Regions from separate parts of the Endozoicomonas montiporae CL-33 genome, predicted to be linked through region 2. Evidence: predicted binding sites of a transcription regulator. Region 2 holds the regulator's gene; the other holds the start of a gene.

Region 1 (7,509 bases), 2.7 Mb from region 2:
CCAGAGGTTGTGCACCGCCCATTCCTCCCAGACCTGCTGTCAGAATCCATTTTCCAGCTGCGTTGCTTGCAAAGTGCTGGTCAGCAATGGCTGCAAAGGTTTCATACGTTCCCTGGACAATGCCTTGAGAGCCTATATAAATCCACGAGCCTGCCGTCATTTGCCCGTACATCATCAAACCCAGCTGGTCTAGCTGGTTAAAGTGTTGCCAGTTGGCCCAGTGAGGCACCAGATTAGAGTTGGCAATGAGTATTCTGGGCGCATCAGTATGCGTGGGAAAGACGCCAACGGGTTTGCCGGACTGTACCAGAAGAGTTTCGTCATCGTTTAGTCGCTTGAGAACTTCAACAATTTTGTCAAAGCATTGCCAGTTTCTGGCTGCCCGGCCTATCCCGCCATAGACGACCAGTTCGTCAGGTTTTTCTGCCACTGCCGGATCAAGGTTATTCATCAGCATTCGTAACGGGGCTTCAGTCAGCCAGCTTTTGGCAGTCAGTTGTGAACCGGTGGGAGCAGAGATGGATCGTAGCGATTCGTTTAACGATTTGTTTTTAGTGGTCATTGAGTCATCGGTTCCTGAAGCGTCAGTAAGTGAATCAGGCGAGCAGCCAGTCTGGCGGTTCGATGGTCGATATCATAGGTCGGGTTGAATTCGGCGATGTCGATCAGGCGCAGTTTTTCAGATTCCCGAATCTGTTCCAGTAGCGGCTCTGCAACGTCCAAAGGTACGCCTCTGCTGGCTGGCGCACTGACCCCGGGGGCCAGTGCAGCCGGAAAAGCATCCAGATCGATGGTGAGATAAACATGACTGACGTTATCAATGAAGTTTGACAGTTGTGACGTGAGATCAGCCAGTCGGTCAATGGTCATATCCCGATCGTATTGGAAATGGACGCCCAGTTCTCTGGCGCTTTCAAACAACATACGGGTGTTGCTGTTCTGGCTGACACCCAGGCACAGATAGTGAAAAGGCAGGCTGTGTTGTCTGGAATATTCGGCGATTTGCCAGAACGGAGTGCCTGAGCTGTTGCCTGTCTCGTCGGGTTGCCGTAAATCAAAGTGCGCATCAAAATTGATAATACCAACACTCGGTAACTGTGTAGTGTTCAGGTGTTGGATAAGGCCCTGATAACTGCCTCAGGCTATTTCATGACCACCGCCAAGGCCAATAGGTAATTGCTGGTTATTCAGTAATGTAGTGATGTGTTGGGCGTAAGCTTGTTGTGCAGCTTCCAGTTGCTCATTGCGGCAAACTATAGTGTTGCTGTCGTACACAGGGGCTTGGCGATTCCATGGCTGACTGGCGAGCGCTTTACGAAGGATATCCGGCCCTTTGGCTGCACCGGGACGCCCATGGTTCCGGCGAACCCCTTCATCGGATGCGAAGCCTGCCAGTGTGACACCGGGTAAGGATGTAGATTCTGAATAAGGTGTTACATTCTGGTGCCAGCGTTCTGCCCACTCAGGAACGGCTTCCTGATCCGTCCTTCCCTGCCAGAGTGTCATGTCAGGGGCTGTTTCCAGATAATTATCAGTCGTCTGCTGAAGGCTGTCTGGCTCAGCGCTCATAAACGATTTCTCCGCCTATGATTCGCTGTAATAGTGGTGACTGGCCCAGTTCATAAGGCAATTCATTAGGGTGCATGGTATCCCATAAACACAGGTCGGCTATTTTGCCGACTTCAATGGTTCCAATGTCTTCGATCATGCCCAATGCCTTTGCCGCTTCTCTGGTCGCTCCGGCGACAGCTTCGGCTGCACTGAGTTGAAACAGAATGCAACTCATGTTCATCATCAGGCGAATGGAAGCCATGGGCGAACTGCCCGGGTTAACATCGCTGGCGACTGCCATAGGTACTTTGAAGCGACGTAACAGCTCAATGGGCGGCTTTTTATTTCCCCTGAGGTAATAGAATGCTCCGGGCAATAGTACGGCGACAGTGCCGGACTCGGCCATGTTAATGGCACCTGCTTCATCCAGATATTCCAGATGATCGCATGACAGTGCGCCAAGGGAGGCCGCAAGAGAACTGGAACGTGTCAGCGACAGTTGCTCGGTATGACCTTTTATTGGCAGGTTGTGAGCCAATGCCGCCCGAAACACCCGTTCGCTCTGTTCCAGATCAAAACCAATGGTTTCGCTGAACACATCAACGGCGTCCGCCAACCCCTGTTCTGCGACAGCGGGAATGATTTCTTTGCACACCAGATCAATGTAGTCATTGGGTCTTCCTGCGAACTCAGGGGGAAGGGCATGGGCAGCCAGCAGGGTTGTTTTGACCCTGACGGGCACTCGTTTGCCGAGCTCCCGGGCCACTTCCAGCATTTTTATTTCATCAGGAAGGTTGAGTCCATAGCCGGACTTGATTTCGATGGTGGTCACACCTTCGCTGACCAGTGCCTGAAGTCTTGGGAGAGAAGATTTTATCAGTTGTTCTTTAGAGCGAACCCGTGTAGCCCTGACGGTGGACAATATACCGCCTCCCTGTCGGGCAATTTCCTGATAGGATTTGCCCTGTTGTCGCTGTTCAAACTCGTTAGCCCGGTTGCCGGCGAATACCAAATGGGTATGGCAGTCGATCAGTCCGGGAGTCAGCCAGCCATTGTGCCCGTCAATGACGTCGAATGGCAGGGACGTAGCGGTAACAGACGACATTGGCTGAATGCAGGCAATGCGCCCGTCCAGAATACCAAGGGCGCACATTGTATGAATACCGTAGGCGTCCGGAAGGGATGGATCAAACGTGGCAAGGTTGACGTTAATCCATACCCGGTTACAGTCTTTCAGGCTGATGGCCTGGGAATTGGGCATAAGACTCTGATGCTCAGGCATAAAGTGAATCCGTTAGCAGTACCGGTTGGTATTCGGTCGCTGCAGTCGCGTTTCTTAACCCTGTCTTAAAAGATATAAAGAGTTTCACACCAGCTGACAAGTACTACTTTGGCGCTGGACAATAAGGATAGCTCTTTCGTAGTGAAACACTGGAATAAAAGCGAGTGCTCAATTGTGTGGTTGCTGACTCGGGATAGAGGCAAAATGGCAGGTTATTTTGAGAGGTTGTGGTCGAAAGTAATGAACTAATACTGTCTTTTAATTCATATAGTTATTAAAAACTTAATAAATATGACGAAACACTGAGAAGTGGGCTAATGTTTTATAGATAAGCAGTCGTTCTGATCACACAAAATGGTAACGACTATGACTGATGATTCTCTCATCCTGTTAACGTTTCTGGTTTATTTCGGGCTTATGCTGCTAGTTGGTTTGTATGCGTGGCGCCGAACCCTGAGTTCTTCCGATTATTTTCTTGGTGGACGGTCTCTTGGCCCCTGGTCTGCAGCGCTCAGTGCCGGTGCATCTGATATGAGTGGCTGGTTATTGCTGGGTCTGCCCGGTTATGCCTTTGCAGCCGGTCTTGAAGCTTTCTGGCTGGCGGCCGGTCTGCTGGCAGGCACCTGGTTGAACTGGCTGATTGTGTCGAGGCGTCTGCGCACCTACAGTGCCCTTGCTGATGATTCATTAACCCTGCCTGAATTTCTTGCCAATCGCTTTGAAGATAAAAAAGGGCTTCTACAGCCCGTTTCGGCCATGTTTATTTTGATCTTCTTCCTTTTTTATACCAGCTCGGGTCTGGTCGCCGGTGGCAAGTTATTCGAATCGGTCTTTGGTATTGATTACCACTGGGCTGTGGTGATTGGTATGGTCAGCGTCATTTCCTACACACTGTTTGGTGGTTTTCTGGCTGTGTGCTGGACTGATTTGATTCAGGGATTGCTGATGTCTGCTGCTTTGCTGGTTGTGCCGGTGGCTGCACTGGAAGCCAGCGGCGGTTCAGAAACGGTTTTTCAGGAATTGCACCGCATTAATCCCGAGCTGTTAAATATGTTGACGACCGTTGAAGGGGAAGCCTTGTCATTAATCATGTTGTTGTCTTTGTTAGGCTGGGGGTTGGGGTATTTTGGTCAGCCCCATATCATGGCTCGCTTTAAGGCGGTCAAGTCCGAAGGGCAATTGGTTCTGGCTCGCAGAATTGCGGTGAGCTGGACTGGCATTTGTATGCTCAGTGCTCTGCTGGTCGGTTTGGCCGGCGCTGTGTATACCGATCGGGTTGGACTTCGCCTGGATGACCCGGAAGCCATTTTTATGTTGATGGTGAATACACTGTTCCATCCGGTGATTGCCGGTATCTTGCTGGCCGCTATTCTGGCGGCGATTATGAGTACGGCTGATTCGCAGCTTCTGGTGTGCTCAACAGCATTTGCTGAAGACTTTTATCAGGATATTTTCCGGCGCCACGCCCCGCAGGAAGAAGTGTTGCTGGTAGGGCGGATCGCCGTTGTGGGGATTGCCATCATCGCAACCTGGCTGGCATTAAATCCTGAACGTTCTGTACTGGGCATGGTGTCCTATGCCTGGGCGGGCTTTGGTGCAGCCTTTGGTCCGGTTCTGGTGCTTTCGTTGTATTGGCGACGGATGAATGCCATGGGGGCAATGGCCGGTATTGTTGCCGGAGGACTGACCGTTGTCTGGTGGAAACAGCAGCAGGGCGGCTGGTACGACCTGTATGAAATCATTCCGGGCGTCATTGCTGCCACCCTCGCTGTGCTGGTGTTCAGCTATCTAGGCAGAAAACCTTCAGACACCATGGAAAAGCTGTTTGATAAAGTCAGTGGCAGGGTTGAACAACTTTCACATTATGATGATGAAGAACCTTCCGTGTCTTGAAAGACGGCAGGGAGGCTGACCGGCAGGTAATAATTTAGTGCCTTTCAGCGTCAGTCTGCCCTTTTTTTGTGCATCGCTTCCGATGCACAGCATCTTCTTCCTTCACCTTTCTTATTTAAAACCCTTTTAAAGCTTCTCGAAAAAAATTGGCACAGGCCTTGCTTGTTTACTGTAAACAAAAAGATGTGGGAAACCTGGGTAATGGGTATTAAGAAAACGCTGGTGGTTGTCGGCAATGGTATGGTCGGTCATCGCTTTCTCGAACAACTGGTTGAAGCCGGTGGCCTGAACCAGTTTGACGTGCTGGTGTTTGGTGAAGAGCCCAGGCCAGCTTACGACAGGGTACATTTATCCGAGTACTTTTCCGGTCGGTCAGCTGAAGAGTTGTCTGTGGTGCCGGAAGGGTTCTATCAACAACCCGGACTGACACTGGTTTTGAATGACCGGGTTGAAGTGATTGATCGAACGGCTGGCAAGGTGATTACCAGTGGTGGTCTCGAACAGTCCTATGATCATCTGGTTCTGGCAACGGGTTCTTATCCTTTTGTGCCCCCTGTCACCGGCAATGACCGGCCTAACTGCTTTGTTTATCGAACCATTGAAGATCTTGAAGCGATCCAGTCGGCGGCAGCTTCCTGCAAAACCGGTGTCGTGGTAGGAGGTGGCCTGCTGGGACTGGAAGCTGCCAAAGCATTAAAAGACCTTGGTCTTGATACACACGTTGTTGAATTTGCTCCCAGACTGATGGCGGTTCAGGTTGATGAAGGTGGTGGGGCCATGCTTCAGCACAAGATTGAAACTCTGGGAGTGACTGTCCACACCGGTAAAAACACTCAGCAGATTACTGCGGGTGAACAGTCAGTCCATCAGATGCAGTTTGCCGATGGTGAATCCCTTGAAACCGATATGATTCTGTTTTCTGCGGGTATTCGGCCGAGAGATGAGCTGGCCCGTCAGTGTGATCTTGCTTTGGGTGAAAGGGGAGGCATTGTTATTGACAACGAATGCCGTACATCCGATCAGACTATTTTCGCCATTGGTGAGTGTGCACTCTGGGAAAATCGCATTTTTGGTTTGGTTGCACCGGGCTATCAGATGGGGCAGGTGGTGGTAGATCAGCTGTTGAATACCGGTGAGTCTCTGTTTAAAGGGGCTGATATGAGCACCAAACTGAAGTTGATGGGGGTTGATGTTGCCAGTATTGGTGATGCTCATGCCCGAACTCAGGGTGCACTGAGTTATCAGTTTATTGATGAAGAAAAAGAAGTTTATAAAAAGCTGGTGGTTTCAGGTAATAAGAAGAAGGTGCTGGGCGCTGTACTGGTTGGCGATGCAGAAGAGTACGGTACGCTTCTGCAAATGGTGTTAAACGACATTCGTCCTCCGGCGAATCCGGCAGAACTTATTCTTCCACCGGTTGACGGCCAGTCATCAGCCGGTGTCGGGGTAGCAGCGTTGCCAGATACGGCGCAGATCTGTTCCTGTTTTAATGTCAGTAAAGGCGATCTGGTAGGGGCAGTGGCAGCGGGTTGTCAGGGTCTGTCTGCGCTAAAAGCGGAAACGTCAGCGGGTACTGGCTGTGGAGGGTGTGCGCAGTTGGTGAAACAGGTGCTTGATCATGAGTTGCTGCAACTAGGCATCGAAGTAAAGAAAGACCTGTGTGAGCATTTTCCCTATTCCCGGCAGGAACTCTACCATCTGGTTCGGGTGGGGCAGTTAAAAACCTTTGCAGAAGTGATTGAAAAACACGGCTCAGGGCTTGGCTGTGATATCTGTAAGCCCACTGTAGGATCGATTCTGGCTTCCTGCTGGAACGATTATATTCTTCACGACGAGCATGCACCGCTACAGGATACCAACGACTATTTCCTCGGCAATATGCAAAAAGATGGCACGTATTCTGTTGTCCCCAGAATTCCCGGTGGCGAGATAACACCGGAAAAACTGTTGGTGATTGGTGAGGTTGGTCGTGACTTTAATCTGTATACCAAGATAACGGGCGGACAACGCATAGACCTGTTCGGTGCTCAGGTGCATCAGCTGCCTGCTATCTGGAAGCGTCTGGTCGATGCCGGATTTGAAACAGGTCATGCTTATGGCAAGTCCCTGCGAACGGTGAAGTCCTGTGTCGGCAGCACCTGGTGCCGTTATGGTGTGCAGGACAGTGTTGGTATGGCGATTCATGTTGAAAACCGTTATCGAGGTGTTCGCTCTCCCCATAAAATGAAAATGGCTGTGTCCGGTTGCACCCGTGAGTGTGCCGAAGCCCAGAGTAAAGACGTCGGGGTGATTGCAACAGAGCAGGGCTGGAATCTTTATGTGGGCGGCAATGGTGGTATGAAGCCCAGGCATGCCGACTTGTTCGCTACCGGTCTGGACGACCATACCCTGATACAGTACATCGATCGATTCCTGATGTTTTATATCCGAACCGCTGAACGATTACAGAGAACCTCGGTGTGGCTGGATAACCTTGAAGGCGGTCTGGATTATCTCAGGGAGGTCATTATTGATGACAGTCTGGGCATTGCGCAGGAATTGGAAAATGAGATGGCACACCTGATTGAGACTTATCAGTGTGAATGGAAGACGACGCTGGATAATCCTGAAAAACTCAAGCGCTTCAGCCATTTTGTCAACAGTGATCAGTCTGACAGCAATGTCATCTTTGTCAGGGAACGGGAACAGATTCGGCCTGCGACAGAGGTTGAAAAAATACAGCTGAAGCAAGTTGGCTGACTGGCGTTTAAACATAAGGAGATAACCATGAGTCATTCCTGGAA
Region 2 (7,509 bases):
CCCAAAAATAGCTCTTACAAAAGCTATCTGTTAGTTGCCTGTGTGCTGATGACCATGGTTGGCATTGGCTACTGGTCGTACGACGGCGGTTTGCACGTTACCGGGCAGAAACGCCAGCCTGAAATACAGGAAAATGCCGACTACTATCTGGTTGATGCCACCATCACCCAGTTCAATGATTCGGGAACTCTGGAGTATGAACTGACTTCCCGGGCCATCACTCACTACCCGCACAATGACACCACCCTGCTCAAGACTCCCCATCTGCGCAGTTACAGCAATCCACAAAAGCCAATGGTCGCCGATGCTCTGAACGGCAAGCTGCTGCCGGGAGATCAGGATATTGAACTCTGGGATGAAGTGGTCATGATTCAGACCGACAGTAGTAATGGCAGCCAGGTACGTATGGACACCGATTTTATCACCATATACTCTGGGCAAAGTCTTGCTGTAACAGACCGTCCGGTTCTGATCACTAACGACACAGGTCGTACAAGAGCCATCGGTATGGAAGCATTCTACAAGGACAGTCTGGTTAAACTTAAATCAAGGGTACGAGGATTCCATGAGCCTAAGCAGCCCTGAGCTTAATAACAGCCCTGAGCTTAATAACAGCCCTGAGCTTAATAACAGCCCTGAGCTTAATAACAGCCCTGAGCTTAATAACAGCCCTGAGCTTAATAACAGCCCTGAGCTTGATAACAGCCTTGAGCGTTATAAAAGACTTAAGCAACAACATCCGCTTAAGCAGAGTGTAAAAAGAACCACGCGTTCAATTCTGGGCATTCTTCTGCTACTTCCTGCCATGGCAATGGCACTGCCATCCGACAGGGAAATGCCCATCGAAATTGAATCCGATACTGCAGACATTGATAACAAAAAAGGCGTATCGATCTACCGTGGCGATGTCGTCATGACTCAGGGCAGTACCCGCATCACTGGCGATGTGGTAACGGTTTACACCGAGAATCAGGAAGTGCAAAAAATAGTCGCCGAAGGTTTTAAAAAGCGCGCTTACTACGAAGAAGAGCAACCTGACGCCCAAGGCACACTGCAAGCCTGGGGACACACGATCAACTACAAGGTTCTGGATGAACAGATCCACCTGATCCGACAGGCACAACTGGTCCAGAAAGGCGATTCGTTCAAAGGTGAACGCATCGACTATGACCTGAAGCAGCAAAAAGTGAATGCCAAAGGTCTGGAAAACAAGAAGGGTGAAGGGCGGGTACAAATGGTCATTCAGCCCCGATCCGAGCAACAGGAAAAGAAATAACCTGATGGTTACGCTAAAGGCTGGGCACCTCAGTAAAAGTTACAAAGGCCGACAGGTTGTCAGAGATGTCTCTCTGGAAGTTAACAGCGGTCAGATCGTCGGCCTGCTGGGTCCTAACGGTGCAGGCAAAACAACCTGCTTCTACATGATTGTCGGACTGGTGAAAGCCGACGGTGGCAAAGTCAGCATCAACGACGATGATCTGACTTATCTGCCGATGCATGGCCGGGCAAGAGCCGGTGTGGGGTATCTGCCACAGGAAGCCTCCATATTCCGCAAACTGTCTGTGACCGATAATATTCTCGCCATCCTGCAGACCCGTAAAGATCTGAACAAACAGCAGCGCATCGACAAAATGGAGTCGCTGCTGGACGAGTTCAACATTGGTCATATTCGCGACAGTGCTGGCATGAGCCTTTCCGGTGGAGAACGTCGAAGGGTAGAAATTGCCCGCGCTCTGGCAACAGACCCTGATTTTGTGTTGCTGGACGAGCCCTTTGCCGGTGTTGACCCGATATCGGTCGGAGACATAAAAGCCATCGTCAGGCAGCTGCAGAGCCGGGGCATTGGTGTACTGATTACAGACCATAATGTTCGCGAAACACTGGATATTTGTGAAAAAGCCTACATCGTCAGCGAAGGCGGTATTATCGCTGAGGGCGACAGCCAGACCGTTTTAAGCAACCAGAAGGTTCGTGACGTCTATCTGGGTCACCAGTTTAGTTTGTAACCAGTCACATTTTGGGAAGAGGCCACCTCTTCCCCCGCCTGAGACTTGCCGTTTTTGCTTTTCACACCTGATATTCTGTGATTATAATCCGGTGACACGGAACGCAACTCAAAACGACAATGTGCATAAGTCAGTCGGTGGAGCTTATCCTTGGGAGCCTGTCGGGCAAACCCCTTTCCACCCGGCATAAAAAATGCTCAACGTTTGAAGTAAACAGCCATAAGCTGAGAATACCGCCCTATCTTAGCTATGAGAAGTCGCCATGAAAGTGGTTCATCATGCATCAGCGGTGTTTTTTTAAAGTAAAGGTACACGGTTGCCCTATGAAGCCCTCTCTACAGCTTAAAATGGGTCAGCAGTTGACGATGACACCGCAACTGCAGCAAGCCATTCGCCTGTTACAGCTTTCAACTCTGGATCTGCAACAGGAAATCCAGGAAGTACTGGAATCCAACCCGATGCTGGAAAGCGAAGAGGCCATTCTGGATCAGGAACGCCGTGACCAGGAAGCCAGCAACGCCAACGAAGGTGAACAGCTGGTTGACCTTAACGCCCAGGAGCCACCATCCCCTTCCGAGTCTCAGGAGCCGGAATGGTCCGAAAGCATTCCGAACGATTTGCCCGTAGATTCCGGTTGGGAAGAAGTCTACTCCAGCATGCCGGCCAGCAGTGATGATGAATTTGACCCGCTGACCCGCTCGCGCACCACCGAATCTCTGCAGGAATACCTGCAATGGCAGCTAAACCTGACACCCACCACTGATACCGACCGCCTGCTGGGAGAAACACTGATCGAAGCGATCAACCCCGATGGCTATCTCACAAACTCGCTGGAAGATATTTTCCAGAGCCTGACTTTAAATCCGGCATTAGCTGAGCTTGATTTTGATGAACTCAAAGTCATGCAGCGACGCATTCAGCAATTTGATCCCGTTGGTTGCGGTAGTGAAAACCTGAAAGAGTGTCTGTCCGTTCAACTGGCACAACTGCCTTCCCAAACACCCTTTATTCACGAAGCCCAAAAGCTTATTGACCACTATCTGGAAGCCCTTGGCAGTCGGGATTACAGCCAGATAATGCGTCGCACGCGGATGAAGGAGCACCAGCTCAAGGAAGCCCTCAGCCTGATTCAGAGCCTCAACCCCAAGCCGGGCTCCGAAGTAGACCAGAGCGAACCGGAATACATCACTCCGGATATTTCCGTTCGCAAAGTCAAAGAGCGCTGGGTCGTTGAGCTGAATTCAGAGTCACTGCCACGTCTGCGCATCAACAACAGTTATGCGTCACTGGTTCAGCGGGCCAACAGCAGCCGGGACAACCAGTTCATGAAGAACCAGCTGCAGGAAGCGCGCTGGTTTCTGAAAAACCTGCAAAGCCGCAACGACACGCTGCTCAAAGTAGCGACCAAAATCGTCAATTTTCAGCAAGACTTTCTGGAACAGGGCGACGAGGCCATGAAACCTCTGGTTCTGGCCGATATTGCGGAAGCAGTGGAGATGCATGAATCCACCATATCCAGGGTAACAACCCAGAAGTACATGCATACCCCTCGCGGTGTTTATGAACTGAAGTATTTCTTCTCCAGCCATGTCAGCACCGACAGCGGCGGAGAGTGTTCCTCAACAGCCATCAGGGCACTGATCAAAAAACTGGTTCAGGATGAAAATCCGGGGAAGCCGCTCAGCGATAACAAAATTGCCGGTCTTCTCGGGGAACAGGGCATAAAGGTTGCACGACGAACCATTGCCAAGTATCGGGAATCCATGCACATCCCGCCTTCAAATGAACGCAAGTGCCTAGTGTAAACAATGCCAGATATTTCTCACCGTTTTATCAGGACGCAAACCCTCAAGCCTCTGAGCTTAAGGCAAAAATCCTGTATTTTTTTGCTTCAGAGCAGCAACAATGTCGTGAACGGTGATAGAATCTAAACAGACCAGTTCGAGAATCCCGGGAACTGGCCACTGTCTCCAAACGGGATCAGCAGGAGAGCGTTACATGCAAGTCAACATCAGTGGACATCATGTAGAGGTGACTCAAGCTCTGAAAGACTACGTCACTAAAAAACTCGACCGCCTGGCAGCTCACTTCGATAATATCACCAATGTACAGGTCACCCTGAGCGTAGAAAAACTACTGCATAAGGCCGAAGCCGTCCTGCACATACGTGGAGCTGACATCAATGCGACCGCTGAATCCGATGACATGTACGCGGCTATTGACGATTTGTCAGACAAAGTCGACCGACAGCTGGTAAAACACAAGGAAAAGACGCTCGATCGTATGCAGGGAGCCCGAGGCTGAATCCAGCACCGACTGAAAGCTCAGGCTTTCAGTCGGCCTCTGTCAGCAGAAGGCTCTTTTTACGTACTCGCACTCTGTGAGTCTCCCAATCGTTGTATGATTATTCAAAACATTCTAACCCCCGAGCGCACGCTTCATGGTGTGCAAGGGATCAGCAAAAAGAAAATCCTGGAAATCATTGCGGAACAGATCAGTGAACATGTTCCCGCTATCAATGCCAAGGACCTGTTCAACAACCTCATCAACAGAGAACGGCTGGGCACCACCGGGCTCGGCAATGGCATTGCACTGCCACACTGTCGATCCAAAGCCTGTCCTGAGCCGACTGGTCTTTTCATTCGCCTCTCGGAACCCGTCGATTTTGACGCCGTGGATCGCGAACCCGTTGATCTTATCTTTGCACTGATTGTCCCTGAAGAAAGTACTCAGGAGCATCTGGACATTCTAAAAGCTCTGGCCGAGCGATTCACTGATGATTATCTGATCAGTCAGGTCCGATCCGCAAACTCTTCAGAAAGCCTGTACCAAATACTGACAGCACCTGCCTGAAGCATCTCAGGCAGTACCTCGCTACCAAGCCCGGTGAGTTATAACCTTCGGCAAATGACTGGGGGTTACCTATCCTTGAAATAAAGAAACAGGTTTTAATCTCATTGAGTTACTCTATTATTCAATGAATAAAGCCTGTCATTCGATACATAAAGCTCCGCATATGGGAACCACATGAAACTCGTCATCATCAGCGGCCGCTCAGGTTCAGGAAAAAGTGCCGCACTGCATGCTCTTGAAGACCAAGGGTACTACTGCATAGACAACCTGCCAGCAGCGATGCTGAGCCAGTTACCAGAACAGCTCAGCGTAGGCTCCAATGAGCCTCCCAAGGTAGCGGTCAGTATTGATGTTCGTAATGTGCCCGGGGCACTTGAGCAATTCCCAAAGTTCCTGAAAAAACTGAAAGATCAGGGCATCGACTGTGAGGTGCTGTTTCTCGACGCCGATAGCGACTGTCTGATGAAACGATATAGCTCAACCCGAAGAAAACACCCGCTGAGCAACAAAAACGTATCCTTATCGGAAGCCATTGAACTTGAAAACAGGCTGTTGGCGCCGGTTGCCTCAGAAGCCAGTATTCGTATCGACACCTCACCAATGTCCGTTCATGATGTCCATGAGCAGGTCAAAAGCAGAGTCGTTGGTTCCAGCACCAAAAGCATGACTCTGATGATTCAGTCTTTTGGCTTCAAAAATGGTGTACCGATTGATGCAGATTTTGTGTTTGATGTTCGCTGCCTGCCAAACCCATACTGGGATGAATCTATTCGAAAATTCACTGGACTGGAAAAGCCAGTACAAAAATTTCTGGGGTCGGAGCCATTTGTGAAAGAGATGCTTGAGGATTTGAAACAGTTCGTAGACAAGTGGCTGCCACGATTTGAATCCGGACAGCGCAGCTACATGACCATCGCCATTGGCTGCACCGGCGGCCAGCACCGTTCCGTCTATATTAGTGATCAGCTGGGTGTCTGGTTTAGCCAACGATTCGACCGGGTTCAGGTTCGACATAGAGAGTTATCCAAATAATGATTCAAACGCAAGCCACCATCATTAACAAACTGGGTCTGCATGCACGGGCTGCGTCCAAGTTTGTCTCAACCACCTCCAATTTTACCAGTCAGGTCAAAGTGGGCCTGAATGGTCGCGAGGTCGATGGAAAAAGCATTATGGCAATTATGATGCTGGCTGCAGGTCAGGGAACCGTTCTCGACCTGACCTTTGACGGGGAAGACGAACAAGCTGCAGCTGAAGCTCTGAATAGCCTCATCAATGACTATTTTGGAGAAGGCGAATAGCACTCATTCTCGCACCCTCCGGACACAGGCGCTTCACTTCGTGACCGGAGCTTTCTAATCCTGCTATTCCTCCAAAAGCTCCTTATTCCAATAGGCACAACATTCACTGCACTTTACCCTGAACCATTGAGCGCTTCTGAATAAACACTACCTGTTTTAAAGTTGAGGCGTTATCCTGACGAATGACTATTAAGAAGCCGTCTTAAAAGTCTGCGCGTAGCGAGGATCAAGTGAAACGGAGGATAAAAAGACAATTTTGCGAGGCGAATAGCCAGCTATTTAACAAGCAAAATTGTCTTTTTAGACCCGTTTAACGCAGACCGCAGTAGCAGCATGACTTTTAAGACGGCTTCTAAGAGATAAGCAATCTGAACAAACAGCAGGAATGGGTAAAATAGCTTTGTTAAACATCCACTATAATCAATGACAGACCAGAATTGACGTGGTCTGTAGTACTAAAAGCTGCTACTTTCCCCTACCTGTAAACGCATAGGGGCTTTTCAACTGAGAACCAGCTTTTCTTACACAAGCAAGCCCCAAAGCCATTTAAACATTATGCATACTTCCTAAATAAACAACATCAGGCGTGCAATATGGTTCAGCAACTGCAACTGAGTATCGGTGATAAGGAGCTCAAAGAGCTTAATGATGCACTGGAACACGGTGTTTCGCCGGAACTCAGGCGCATGCTGAACAGTCTGCCCGCTGCCGATGTCGCCCACTTACTGGAATCATCTCCCCCCAAGCTTCGCAGCCTGCTCTGGCGTCTGATCGATCAGGAACAGGAAGGTGATGTACTGCAGGAACTCGGCGATGAAGTCAGGCAGTTCTTTCTGGATCGAATGAACATTGCCGAACTGAAAGCCATTACCGAAGGTCAGGACGTTGATGACGTTGCCGACCTTCTGCAGCAGTTGCCGGGAACGATCACCCGTCGCGTGCTTGATTCAATGGACAGCCAGGACAGGCACCGGGTTGAAGCGGTTCTGTCTTATCCAGAAGACACCGCTGGCGGGCTCATGAACACCGATACCATCACCGTACGTGCCAGCAATACGGTAGATGTGGTTCTGCGCTACCTGCGTCGCCACGATAAAATTCCGGAAATGACCGACAGCCTGTTGGTCGTCAATCGCCGGGATGAATACATTGGCTCTTTACCACTAACGACTCTTCTGACCACGGCCCCTTCTGCCTCGGTTTATGAGGTGATGCAAACCGATATCACCCCCATACCGGCCGATACCGAAGACACTCAGGTTGCCCAGATTTTTGAAAGACAGGATCTTGTTTCTGCGCCCGTGATTGATAACAAAGGCAAACTGCTGGGACGCATCACCATTGATGAT

What was found. The regulator sigma-54, encoded in region 2, starts transcription at its own class of promoters, with help from an activator protein. The targets are predictions, from matches to a motif close to TGGCACNNNNNTTGCTNT.
Region 1: the regulator sigma-54 is predicted to act here: its motif matches at 4,874-4,891, upstream of nirB (nitrite reductase large subunit NirB).

The regions. Positions count from the first base shown of each region.
Region 1 covers NZ_CP013251.1:1,826,907-1,834,415, forward strand. Annotated here, with positions in the region: gene hutU (urocanate hydratase) at 1-562, opposite strand, end outside; partial or broken gene hutG (formimidoylglutamase) at 559-1,569, opposite strand; gene hutI (imidazolonepropionase) at 1,559-2,833, opposite strand; gene putP (sodium/proline symporter PutP) at 3,200-4,726, shown strand; gene nirB (nitrite reductase large subunit NirB) at 4,928-7,465, shown strand; gene nirD (nitrite reductase small subunit NirD) at 7,493-7,509, shown strand, end outside.
Region 2 covers NZ_CP013251.1:4,568,239-4,575,747, forward strand. Annotated here, with positions in the region: gene lptC (LPS export ABC transporter periplasmic protein LptC) at 1-585, shown strand, start outside; gene lptA (lipopolysaccharide transport periplasmic protein LptA) at 566-1,276, shown strand; gene lptB (LPS export ABC transporter ATP-binding protein) at 1,281-2,006, shown strand; gene EZMO1_RS20970 (RNA polymerase factor sigma-54) at 2,330-3,811, shown strand; gene hpf (ribosome hibernation-promoting factor, HPF/YfiA family) at 4,005-4,310, shown strand; gene ptsN (PTS IIA-like nitrogen regulatory protein PtsN) at 4,407-4,859, shown strand; gene rapZ (RNase adapter RapZ) at 5,034-5,891, shown strand; gene EZMO1_RS20990 (HPr family phosphocarrier protein) at 5,891-6,160, shown strand; gene mgtE (magnesium transporter) at 6,754-7,509, shown strand, end outside.